4 regions of the Shewanella sp. 10N.286.52.E4 genome follow, and region 3 is predicted to be linked to each of the others. Evidence: predicted binding sites of a transcription regulator. Region 3 holds the regulator's gene; each other region holds the start of a gene.
The links. Region 3 encodes sigma-54, which starts transcription at its own class of promoters, with help from an activator protein. Its sites were predicted from a motif close to GTTGGCACGNNNNTNGNNT; they were not measured.
Positions count from the first base shown of each region.

Region 1: the regulator sigma-54 is predicted to act here: its motif matches at 1,591-1,609, upstream of fliE (flagellar hook-basal body complex protein FliE).
Region 2: the regulator sigma-54 is predicted to act here: its motif matches at 1,195-1,213, upstream of AB4153_RS00180 (DUF3192 domain-containing protein).
Region 4: the regulator sigma-54 is predicted to act here: its motif matches at 1,501-1,519, upstream of AB4153_RS16530 (flagellar hook-length control protein FliK).

Region 1 is NZ_JBFRJJ010000028.1:101,295-104,473, forward strand. It holds gene fliF (flagellar basal-body MS-ring/collar protein FliF) at 1-1,085, opposite strand, end outside; gene fliE (flagellar hook-basal body complex protein FliE) at 1,195-1,536, opposite strand; gene AB4153_RS16565 (sigma-54 dependent transcriptional regulator) at 1,734-3,083, opposite strand; gene AB4153_RS16570 (PAS domain-containing sensor histidine kinase) at 3,076-3,179, opposite strand, start outside.
Region 2 is NZ_JBFRJJ010000001.1:39,492-42,670, reverse strand. It holds gene AB4153_RS00190 (Zn-ribbon-containing protein) at 1-574, opposite strand, end outside; gene AB4153_RS00185 (hypothetical protein) at 770-1,105, opposite strand; gene AB4153_RS00180 (DUF3192 domain-containing protein) at 1,300-1,686, shown strand; gene AB4153_RS00175 (DUF2789 domain-containing protein) at 1,755-1,985, opposite strand; gene AB4153_RS00170 (GNAT family N-acetyltransferase) at 2,117-2,746, shown strand; gene AB4153_RS00165 (DUF962 domain-containing protein) at 2,892-3,179, shown strand, end outside.
Region 3 is NZ_JBFRJJ010000007.1:135,279-138,457, forward strand. It holds gene lptB (LPS export ABC transporter ATP-binding protein) at 1-558, shown strand, start outside; gene AB4153_RS04505 (RNA polymerase factor sigma-54) at 740-2,224, shown strand; gene hpf (ribosome hibernation promoting factor) at 2,249-2,536, shown strand; gene ptsN (PTS IIA-like nitrogen regulatory protein PtsN) at 2,539-2,982, shown strand; gene rapZ (RNase adapter RapZ) at 2,979-3,179, shown strand, end outside.
Region 4 is NZ_JBFRJJ010000028.1:95,139-98,317, forward strand. It holds gene AB4153_RS16530 (flagellar hook-length control protein FliK) at 1-1,398, opposite strand, end outside; gene fliJ (flagellar export protein FliJ) at 1,630-2,076, opposite strand; gene fliI (flagellar protein export ATPase FliI) at 2,076-3,179, opposite strand, start outside.

The DNA.
Region 1 (3,179 bases), on a different contig from region 3:
TCAACCGCACCTGGTTTATAATCAATCGCCACTGACACGCTGACTCGTCTTACTTGGCCAACTTGCTGACGTGTATGACTAATTGTGGTGTCTAACTCAAAGTTACGGGTCGCTTCACGGTGGCTGTCACCACTGACTGAGGTAGTTTCTGCTTCACCGACTTCTTGTGGGATGTTTGATTCCATTGGCGGTTGATTTGATAAAGCGCCAGGAATACCGCCCATTGATTGACCTGATGAATTACGTTCAATGGTCATTTCACTACGAATCGCAGGTAAATCAGGTGAAAAGCGTTTGGCCGTTTGTTCAACCGCAGTAAAATCCATGTTCACATCGACCTGAGAAGTAAAATTTTCAGGTCCTAATATCGGCATTAAAATCGATTCGACTTTATTACGATACTCAGCTTCTTTCTGTTGAACCAATTCTTGTTCGCGGCGCGCTCTAGATGATGCCGCATCTTGGCTGCCTGAATTTAATAAACGGCCATTAGAGTCAGTTACAGTCACTCTCGTTGGGTCTAAGCCCTGTACTGCTGAAGCAACAATATCGACGATAGAGTCAATTTCTTCTTGTCCTAAACTGCCTCGACGAACATTGACCACAACAGTTGCACTTGGTTTGGATTTATTGCGGGCAAAAACATTTTCTTTTGGCAAAGCTAAAATAACTTTAGCGCGAGTTACGCTATTTAGTTCTTCAATTACTCGGGCTAAATTGACTTCTTGGCTTTGCTTTAAGCGTGCTTGCTCCATTCGTTGGCTAACACCGAAGCCACTGTCTTTACTTAGGTAATCTGTTGGCTGGCTTGATGCTTCAACGCCTGCACGAGCTAGTAATAGTTTTACATTTTGATATTTGTCTTCAGGAATACTGACGACATCACCAGAAATTTTATAGGCAATTTTATTTTTATCCAAAACGTCCAACACTTGGATCATTTCGTTTGTTTCCATTTGACCTAACGGTCTGTACTCAGGCTCTTGCGCCCACATCATCATAAATACAGCCAATACCAAACAAACGGCTAATGCCAGAATCATAGTAATTTGACGCATAAAATCAGCACTACCAAAAGAACTCATCAAACCAGGTTTGTTTTCCTGCTGAATCCCTGTGCTACTAGCGGTATCTGAATCTAATACGAGATCTGTACTCACAATAATTACCTACTTTCTAATCTGATAAAGAGGCCTAAACAGGCATGCTCATAATTTCTTTGTAAGCTTCGACAAGCTTATTTCTTACCTGTACTGTCGCTTCAAAAGCCACACCAGATTTTTCACGAGCAATAACGGTATCTGATAAAGTTACCGTAGAATCACCCATCTCTAAACGAGTGGCTAGATTAGCCGAGTTTTTCTGTAACTCTGTCACACCGCCAACAGCTTGAGAAAGCAATTCTCCGAAGTCTGCACCTGAAGTATTGCCTACTTTCTGGATCATATCCGGTTGGATAGGTGAGCGAAGATTAGGCGAGATTTCACCACGAAGTGATTGCATTTCTTGTAAGAAAGGATTCGAGCTAATCTGCATTGTAATCTCCTATTCGTCGGATATTTGACGACTAAAAACCAGTTACAATAGATTTAGCAAGTAGGATGCCAACAATAGAATTAACGCGATAGTTTGGGTGATTTTATTACTAATGGATGACTGTTTGACTAGCAAGTGAACAAGTAAACCTGATCGAAAGCTAGATCAGGTTTACTTTGTAGGAGTCTAGCTAAAAGCTAGGCAGGGACTTGTATTCCCATATCGCGCATCTTGGCCATTTTATAACGTAAGGTTCTAGCACTGATGCCTAGCTTTTCCGCTACATCTTTGCGGCTACCATTACACTGGTTAAGTGTCTCAAGAATAATTACATGCTCTTGAGCTTTTAACTCATCACCAAGTCCTTCATTTTCAACTACAGGTTTGACTTGAGTAGGTTCAGGTTGCTGTAATTCAACTTCATTTGAATCTAATATGATATCTGCTGTTGAAATAGCCTCTCCAGTATGAAGAATGAGTGCTCGTTGAATCACATTATCCAGCTCACGAACATTTCCTGGCCAGCGATAAGTCAACAAACGTCTACAAGCCACTTCATCCAAAGTCGGCACAGGTGAGATATTGGCATTCTTAGCATGCTTAACCAATAAATGACGCGCAAGTGGTAAGATATCAGCTGGTCGTTGATTCAAAGCAGGCCAAGTTAACGGGAATACGTTAATTCGATAATATAAATCTTCTCTGAAACCGCCTGATGCCACCATTTCTTTTAAGTCTCTGTTAGAAGTAGCAAGTACACGCACATCAAGAGAAATAGTTTTACGCCCACCTAAACGTTCAACTTCTCGTTCTTGTAACACTCGCAGTAGCTTAGCTTGAAGACCTAATTCCATTTCTGAAATTTCATCTAATAAAATCGTACCACCTTGAGCTTGTTCAAATTTACCGGGACAAGCTTGGTATGCGCCAGTAAAAGCGCCTTTTTCATAACCAAATAATGTCGCTTCGAGCATATTTTCTGGAATGGCGGCACAATTAATTGCAATAAAGGGTTGTTGTGAACGCGAGCTATTTTGATGTATGTATCGTGACAATACCTCTTTTCCTGAACCGCTTGGCCCCATAATCATCACTGACGCATCTGAACTGGCTACACGCTGGGCAATAGAAAGTAATGCCAAACTTTTGTCATCAGCCACCACAGGCTGATCAAGATTTTGCTTTAGGGGTAAATAACGTGACACTTGGTTAAGTAGTACTTCTGGCGCAAATGGTTTCGCTAGATAATCAACAGCACCAAGTTTAATCGCACTAACCGCACTATCAATGGTTGCATAAGCGGTCATCAGTAGCACTGGCACTTTACAGTTTTGCTGCTGTAAATAATTTAACAAGCCTATACCACCAATGCCTTCCATTTGAACATCACTAATAACCAAATCAAATTCTGTTGACTTGAGAGCAAGAATTGCATCTTCTGCAGATGCAACATCAACACATTCATAGCTTGCCAGCAGTAAGGTGTCGAGTAAGGCCTCACGTAAAGATGCGTCATCTTCAACGAGTAATAGTTTTGCTTCACCCATGTGATGCCTCCGGGCTATTGTGATTTTCTGCGCCACGTTCTGTTTTACTTAAGTCGTTATCTGTAATGTTGTTATCAGCTAATGCTTCATTGTTTA
Region 2 (3,179 bases), on a different contig from region 3:
TGCCGCGTATATCCCAACCGCGTCTAAATAGGTCGCTTTTATGGCTGGTGATTTCTTCTAGAGCGGCAAACTCAGCTTGAGTCGCTGCAGCCATTTGTAATTCATCACAGGCTTGCCACTCTGTTTGCCAGCGGATCACTCTTTTGTGGTCGCCATTAAATGTGGCAGGGATTTGATATAACGGAATAGGTAACAAGTTATCGCCGCTACGTAGTGGCGAACACATATGAACATAACTGGTATAAAGCACCTGCCAACTTGGTACTTCTTCATTACTTTGTTCTGAATTAATGTCTTGGCCAATGTACTTCTCACGTGGCGCAAGTAACTTTGCTTCAGTCAATTGCAGTAAAGCTTGTTTAGTCCAAGGGCTGTTATGACGGCTCGATAAGCTGGTTTTTTCCGGCATTAACAATCTGACTTTAAACTCACCTTCGTTAAATGCAACAGCGAATTCTCTTCCTAAAATTTGACCGTTTGCTCTTAATGATTCGAGGTAATGGTTAATGGCTTTCTCGGCTGCGGTTATCGTGGTATCCGCAAAACATTCAAATCTGAGCTCTGTGACAAACATGGGGTTTCCGTTCAATTCTTGGGCTGTAAAATGACAAGGTTCCAGTGCACTAAATCAATGTGAGTGCACTAAGTCAACGTGAGTGTACTAAATCAATGTGAGTGTACTAAGTCAATGTGAGTGCACAAGTTAAGGCACTAATTTTGTGTCAGCAGACTCATTTATTTAAATGAAAATACTGTTGTACTTCAATCGTTATTGTTTATTTTCAAGCTGTAAAACACGCTTTTCTAGTGATTCTATTTTAGCTTCAAATTCAATTTTCATTTGCTGCATTTGAGCCATTAATTGTTGCTCAATCATACTAGGTGCATCATTTGTTGCTTGTTTAGTTGTTTCAAGCGCATCGCCTAAGTCTGGCAAGGTTTGCCATTGCTCTTTCGGAATGGCTTTGAATTGCTGTAAGCCTTGAATAAGAATTGGCATAGGTACTCGGCCACCTAATTTCCCCTTAATCAATGCCATTGTCGGTGTATGACCATTCATTGCGATAGTTTTTGCCGCTGCGAGGACCTGTTCGATTGGACTCATAATTGGTGAAAACCCTCAATATTGATTAGTGAAAATGCTCAACCGCCAATTAGATATTTATAAAACTTAATAAAATCAATTGTATAAATTTTGGCACGGTTTTAGCTTAATGATAATTGACAACATTATAACGTATCTCAAAAGCAGTTTGAGTAGTAATTACGTGAGAATCATTTTAATAAAAGGGAAGTATCATGAAAACAAAATTGGGTTTAGCATTTTTAATGGCTGTGAGTAGCCTTTCTTTGAGTGGTTGTGTGTTGAATGTTGGTGATCATGAAGGTAATCGTAGTGATTCTTACTGGGAAAAACAGCAACAAACTAATAGAACTAACTTATCAAAATTAACCATTGGTATGGCGCGCGATCAAGTCACTATTTTAATGGGCACAGCAGATTTTAGTGAAGCTTACGTGACTCAAGCAGATGCTGAAAGTCCGAAGAAAGAAGTGAATGTGCTTTTCTATCGTACGCAGTGGAGTAAAGGCGATGGCAAAACTACCAAAGATGAATGTACCCCAGTAGTCATAAGTGACAATAAATTAGTGGGTTGGGGTGAAACTGCGTATCAAAAGATTTAATACCAGCCATTAGTTGAGTAAGTTTTTATCAATATTTTATGGCTATGCAATTTTAGATAGAATCTTAGCTATTGCCTTAAAAGAACGTCCAGTTGGTCCACGAGTTCAGACCACTGGGCGTCTTCTTTTAAACTCTCTTCTAAAAATGCTTTCTGAGCATGATTCCAAAAGCTTGCATCGGTTAATTTGGTATTGGCATCAATACTATGTTGTGACAGAAAAAGCTTGATACCGGCCTCTGTAGCATCTAAACCGAGTTGCTCAAATAAGTGTGCAAGCGTAGCTGAAGTCGTGTCCATAATAGTCCCGTTATTATGCTTAAATTTCGCGATTAAATTAACTTTAAGCGTAGGTGACTGCATTAAAATTGCAATATGTTTCAAACTTGTTAAGTTGTAACTATCAACTTGATTTAGCAATGAGTGAGAATATGGAACAGAACGTGTTGGCAGAGCATAAAGCCGTTTACTTAACGGCAGAAGACTTGCGAGTGGCAGCTTCGATTATTTATAACGCTTACCATGATGATCCTTTCTTTATTGAAGCACTTGCTACAACAAATCAGGCAAGTTACGAGCAAAAGCTTCGCGCAGCTATTCGTGAAGAATTGACGGAGCTTTGGCAGCAAGAACAACCTTTAATTGGTTGGTTCGATGGTGATCGCCTAATTGGCGTTGCATGTGTTATTACTCACCAAGTGCCGCTAGGGGAAAGCCGTTACTGGCATTGGCGCTTGAAAATGGTACTGGGAACAGGCTGGAATTCCACTCAGGCATTAATTAAAAAAGAACACAGCATCTTAGAAAGCTTGCCGAGTAAGCAATATGGGATCCTGCAATTTATTGCATTAACCCCTAATGAACAAAGTAAAGGTAACGGTGCAAAATTGATCGAAGCAGTATTAAGTTGGTGTGATGAACAGCCTGATTTAGATGGCATTGGGGTGTTTGTGAATAACCCTAAACATGCAGAGCTATTTGCCCGCGAAGGTTTTAATCATTTATCTGAACTTTCTATAGGTAGCGTAGATGGTGAAATATTAATTTATCCGAGTAAGTAAAAGCTTCAGTTAACAAGCTATTAGCTACCTATTATCTAACCATTAGCTAACTTCATGAAGTAGCTGATCGTTTAAGAAAAATTTTTGCGTTAATTTATATTATTACAATTAGCTTCGGTTATGGATGAAAAGATGAGTGACGGTTATGAATGAAAAGATAAGTGAAAAAAAGTATCAAGACTTTAAATCTTTTTATCCTTTCTATTTATCACAACATCAAGACACAACTTGCCGGAGACTTCATTATGTCGGCAGTGCCTTAATCATTGTGCTAATCATTGTTACTTTGTTGAATCAACAGTGGTGGCAATTATGGCTTTTGCCAGTTATTGGGTATGGTTTTGCTTGGGTAGGACACTTTGTATTTGAAAAAAATAGACCTGCCACATTTGAATATCCTTTATATAGCTTACTAGCCGACTGGGTGATGTTT
Region 3 (3,179 bases):
AAAGGCCGCATATTAATTGATTCAGATGATCTCACGGCAGATCCAATGCACCTGCGTGCACGCAAAGGCATTGGTTATTTACCGCAAGAAGCCAGCATTTTTCGCAAGTTAACCGTACACGATAATATTATGGCGGTGTTGCAAACCCGCAAAAGTTTAACGACTGAGCAGCGCATCGAAGAGTTAGAGCACTTATTAGAAGAGTTTAATATTACTCACATTCGCGATAGCCAAGGTATGGCATTATCGGGTGGTGAACGTCGACGTGTTGAAATCGCACGCGCATTAGCGGCAAACCCTAAGTTCATTCTGCTAGATGAGCCCTTTGCTGGTGTCGACCCTATCTCTGTGATAGATATCAAGAAAATTATTCAACAACTAAAAAATCGTGGACTTGGAGTACTCATTACCGACCATAATGTTCGTGAAACGCTTGATGTATGTGAGCGCGCGTATATTGTTAGCCACGGTGATTTAATTGCAGAAGGCACGCCTGCTGAAATCTTAGACAATCAGCAAGTCAGGTCAGTATACTTAGGTGAGCAATTCAAGCTATAGTTAGCATTCTTTAGTGCACAATATGGCATGTCGCGACCAGTATCAGTCCCACTTTTTAGTGCAATGTTCTAGACTGAACTTAAGCCAAGGTTCAGCTTAAGCCTAGAAGCAGTTTAAAAAGGTGCTAGACCCACACAATTGTTAGTCGCGATGATGAAACTCAATTAGGGATAAGCGGTAAATGAAAGCCTCACTCCAACTCAAAATGGGTCAACACCTGACTATGACCCCACAGTTGCAACAAGCCATTCGCTTATTGCAACTTTCCTCATTGGAGCTACAGCAAGAAATTCAACAAGCACTTGACTCAAATCCACTCCTTGAGCTCGAAGATGAGTTTGCTAAAGCAAAAGAACCTGTAAAAGAAAACGCCCAGCAAACCGATACTGATTTTAGTGATAACAGCCAAGTGACTGTTGAAAAAGACACCTCAACCGTAGACACCACTGAATCGTTAACCAAAGAATCCATGCCAGACGAATTACCAATGGATACCACATGGGATGAAGTTTACACAGCATCACCAAGTTCAGGTTCTGGCGCAGTGGCTCGTGATGACGATATGCCTTTTCAGGGTGAAACCACAGAAGGCTTATATGAGCATTTAGAGTGGCAAAAAAATCTCACCCCTTTTTCTGAAAACGATCTGGTAATTGCTACGGCGATTATCGATGCCGTTGATGAACGTGGTTACTTAACCCAAACAACTGAAGACATATTGCAAGCTTTAGGCCTAGAAGATATTGAACTCGATGAAGTTGAAGCTGTACTCAAACGAGTACAGCATTTTGATCCTGTAGGCGTTGCAGCAAGAGATTTAAGCGAATGCTTGATGATTCAGCTGGGCCAATACCCTAGTGAAATACCTTGTATCGATAACGTTAAGCTACTGATTGCAGAACACCTAGACTTAATTGCAGGCCGCGACTTTAGATTATTAATGCGTAAAACCAAGCTTAAAGAAGATGATTTACGCGAAGCGATTCAATTTATTCAAACGCTTAACCCACGTCCAGGGTTACAGATCACTCCTATTAAAGATGAATATGTCATTCCAGATGTGACAGTGTTTAAAAAGAGTGGCCGTTGGGTCGTTGAGTTAAATCCAGATAACATGCCAAAAATTGGTGTGAATCAGCAATATGCAGCAATGGCAAAAGGCTCAGCAAACCAATCAGACAGCCAATTTATCCGTGGTCATTTGCAAGAAGCAAAATGGTTTATCAAAAGTATTGAAAGCCGCAATGAAACCTTATTAAAAGTGGCTAATTGTATTGTGCAATTTCAACAAGGCTTTTTTGAGTTTGGCGAAGAAGCAATGAAGCCAATGGTACTTAATGACATTGCTGAAGCCGTTGAAATGCATGAATCAACCATTTCGCGTGTCACGACACAAAAGTATATGCACACCCCTAGGGGACTTTTTGAACTAAAATATTTCTTTTCAAGCCATGTGAGTACTGATGATGGCGGAGAGTGTTCTTCTACTGCAATTCGCGCATTTATTAAAAAGCTTGTTGCGGCAGAAAACCAGCAAAAGCCACTTAGCGATAGTAAAATGGCGACGCTATTGGCAGAACAAGGGATCAATGTTGCTCGGCGTACGATCGCCAAATATCGTGAAGCAATGCTCATCCCTCCCTCAAACCAACGCAAAAGCCTATAAGCCTTTGTTATTGGAGGATGATATATGCAAATTAACCTGACTGGGCACCATGTGGAAATTACTCAATCTTTACGTGAGTATGTACAAACTAAGTTTTCAAAGCTTGAACGACACTTCGAACAGATCAATAATGTTCACGTTGTGCTCAATGTTCAAAAGCTGCAACAAATTGCAGAGGCAAAATTACACCTCAAAGGAGGTGAAGTTTTTGCGGTATCACAGAACGCTGATATGTATGTTGCAATTGACGCCCTGATCGACAAATTAGATCGTCAGGTAATTAAACACAAAGAGAAGTTAATTAAACACTAACGATGGAACTTCGCACCATTCTGCAGCCGGCGTGCACTACCTGCGCCACGCCGGGCAGTAAGAAAAAAGTACTGGAACTTATCAGCGATTTAATGGCTGCCCAGTACCCAACCCTATCTTCACAGGCTATTTTTGAAAGTTTAATAGCCCGTGAAAAAATGGGTAGTACAGGTATAGGAAATGGCATTGCGATTCCTCATGGTCGATTAACTGATATCGAAGAACCGATAGCAATTTTGATCAAGTGTGAAGAAGGCATTGAGTTTGATGCTATCGACAAGAAACCCGTGGATATATTATTTGCGCTGTTAGTTCCTTCTGATCAATGCCAACAGCATTTAAGTACGCTGTCGAGTATGGCTGAAAAACTGAGCGATAAATTAATCCTTAAGCGACTTCGAAAGAGTCATGACGCTACAGAACTTTATCAGGTTATAACTGCATGAAACTTGTCATCGTATCAGGACGATCAGGCTCAGGTAAATCAGTAGCACTAAGGGTATTAGAAGATTTAGGTTATTACTGTGTTGATAACCTACCTTTACCACTTATTGGTAGTTTACTTGAACAGCTCAAAGGCAATAACGACCTTGTCGCGATTAGCGTCGACGTTCGTAATATTGAAGAGCAAGGCAAAGTGCTA
Region 4 (3,179 bases), on a different contig from region 3:
TTCCTCAGCCAGCATTTCTCTCAATTTTGGAATCGCTTGCTCAATGAGGTCTTTTGTCTGAGATTGAGCTACTTGAAACTGCACTTGAGTTTGCTCACCGTTAACTTGAACTTTTACTACCATGTGCCCAAGCTCGGCTGGATCTAGACGAATTTCAGCATGCTGAACGCCTTGTCCAACCATAGTGATAAGTTGTTGTTTCATTACAGGTGCAAACTTTTGAATCATATCCTGCATTTGCACTACGGACTCAGCCCCTTGACGTAACGAAAGTTGAAATTGAGGTACATCACTTTTGTGCTGTGGTGTAAAACTGCTTTGATTTTGTAGTGCTTTTACATCTATCGTTTCACTCTCTTGCCCTAGTTCAGCAAGTGTTGATTGACTTGAGTTAGCTACTGCATTAACCATGGCATTATTAAAGGCTACTTTGGAGGTTGGTTTATCTAATGCCACACTTATCTCGGCTTTACTAAGATTCACATGGACACTTTCTTTATCCTCGTTCTTAGCTAGTTTATTCGTATCAGCTATGACTTTTGAATCAGCCACAACTTTCTCAGCATTGGCAACCTGAGCTGAAGCGGCAATATTGTTCGCTGTATCAGTGGCATTCGCAGCACTTTGGACACTATTTGCGATATTAGATGTTGAGTTAGCAAGTTTAGCTTTTTCAGCAGTAATTAAATCAGCATTGGCCTCTGTAACAGGGATTGTTGCTGTCTGGTTATTGAGTTTTCCATCGATTAACAAAGGTAAGGCTTGGTTATCAGTGATGCTGACTTGTTGATTGTAGCCATTAATTAGTTTGTTCAGTTCAGCTACACTTAAGGCGGTAAGATCTTGTTCACTCATCGAAGAAAATTGAGTCAATGCATCTAGTTGTTCAGTGTTCAGTGAACTTAAAAAAGAAGTGGTACTTATTTCGTTACCTAACTCTTTATCTAACTCTTTATCTAATTCTTCAATTCCTGCTTCTTTCGGCAAAACATCGACTGCGAGCTCATTAACCAATAAACCCTTTTCAATTGAATGCTGAGTTTCTTCAGTTAACACTAATTCGCTATCGGCTTGAGAAAGCGCTAACTCTGACAACTCAGATTCAAGCGGCAAGTCTTTGCCACTTTTTTCAATATCTGCCTGAGTATCGAAATTTTCAGCTAAATCTATTTGAGCAAAAATAAGGTCAACATCCGAACCTTCTGCCGATGGAGCATCGATACTTGCTGGTTGTTCATTAGTATTTAGACTGAGCTTAGTTTTATCTACATCCACTTGTGATGCTTGATTAAAGACAGATAAAAAAGACTGTTTATCATCGAGTTGCACGGTTCCTGAAACCTGCGAATTGGTGGTTTTGCCACTATTCCCCAATAAAATACTGCTCATTTGTTGCATAACAAACTCCACTCAACATCACTCATAACGAACCAATTGGTACAACAATCGGATCCTGATAACAGTCACAAAGCTGACACTTCACTAACTAACTCTATAAATAAGCAATTAAAATGCCAGCTTATTAGAATATTGGTTTTTAAGGTTATTTACTCTTTCATCGCAAGGTAACTATCAGACTGAAAAATGAAAGTTTAGAGTCAAGTTTAAGCGTTAAGTTTAAGAAGATTTCTAGCGAGGTTTTTTACGGATGAATTGTTGCATCGCAAATTCATCCGATGCTTTTTGTTCACGTTTATTTGCAATTATTTGCGCTTTTAATGCATTTTTTTCTAGTAACATTTCCACAGCTTTACGTTTTTGCTGCTTTTCTTGCCAATGTACTTGGCGATAACCCGTTTGTTTTTCAGTTTCTTTTACTGCATTAACTTGTTGAATGAGCGCTTGATCGACTTGCTTAATAAATTCATGAAATGAATGGTATTCACTGGCACTTAAAGTTTTGCCTTGGGTTTCACCCATTTGCTTCATGTATTCAAGACGATAGTTATTCAGAGCATCTAGCTGACCTTGGCATTTTTGCTGCTCAAGCTGGGCAGACTTTAATTGCAAAGCAGCTTGCTCTTCAGCTTCTTTATTGATTTTTAATACTGTCAACAGAGGATCAGCGCGGCGCATTATTTACATTGGGCAGCGATTTGCCCCACCATAGTTTGGCTATCATTAAACGAGATAACATCTTTAAAGCCCTGTCTTAAAAATGCATTCATCGCAGGTTGTAACCTAATGGCATTGTCTATTCGCGGATCGCTACCTTGAGAATATGCTCCAATGGATATGAGGTCGCGATTTTGCTGATAGGTAGAATACATTTGCTTAACTAAACGCATCGATTCTAAATGTTCTGGCGCAATCACCATTGGCGCAACACGACTAATAGATTGTTCAATATCAATAGCTGGGTAATGACCAGAATCAGCAAGTGTGCGAGATAAAACAATGTGACCATCAAGAATCGCTCTTGACGCATCTGCAATGGGATCTTGCTGATCATCACCTTCTGTCAGTACAGTATAAAAAGCAGTAATGGAACCTTGTCCAGGGCCTCCGTTACCAGCCCGTTCAACCAGTCTTGGTAATTTAGCAAATACTGATGGCGGATAGCCTTTTGTTGCTGGCGGTTCTCCAACAGCTAACGCCACTTCACGTTGCGCCTGAGCATAACGGGTTAAGCTATCCATCAATAATAAAACGTTGTACCCCAAGTCACGAAAGTATTCAGCTATACGAGTGGATGTTTCACAAGCACGAAGACGCATTAATGGCGAAGTGTCAGCTGGTGCGGCTACGACAACGGAGCGAGCCCGTCCTTCTTCACCAAGGATCTCTTCAATAAACTCTTTTACCTCACGACCACGCTCGCCCACTAGCCCTACAACAATAATGTCAGCAGTTGTCCCGCGAGTCATCATGCCTAATAGCACACTTTTACCCACACCAGAGCCAGCAAATAAGCCCATTCGCTGACCCTTACCCACTGTTAGCATGGCATTGATGGCCCTTACCCCTACATCTAAAGGTTCAGAAATGGCACGTCTAGCAAGTGGATTAATTGGCGGTGCATGACGAGAAGCTTGTTGATCTGTATTTAATGGCCCTAAGCCATCAAGTGGTGAACCACTGCCATCAAGCACTCTGCCCAACAAACTCAGTCCGACATTCAAACTTGACTGCTCACCTAATGGCCGCACTCTTGCCCCAGGTAGTACACCTCTTAATTC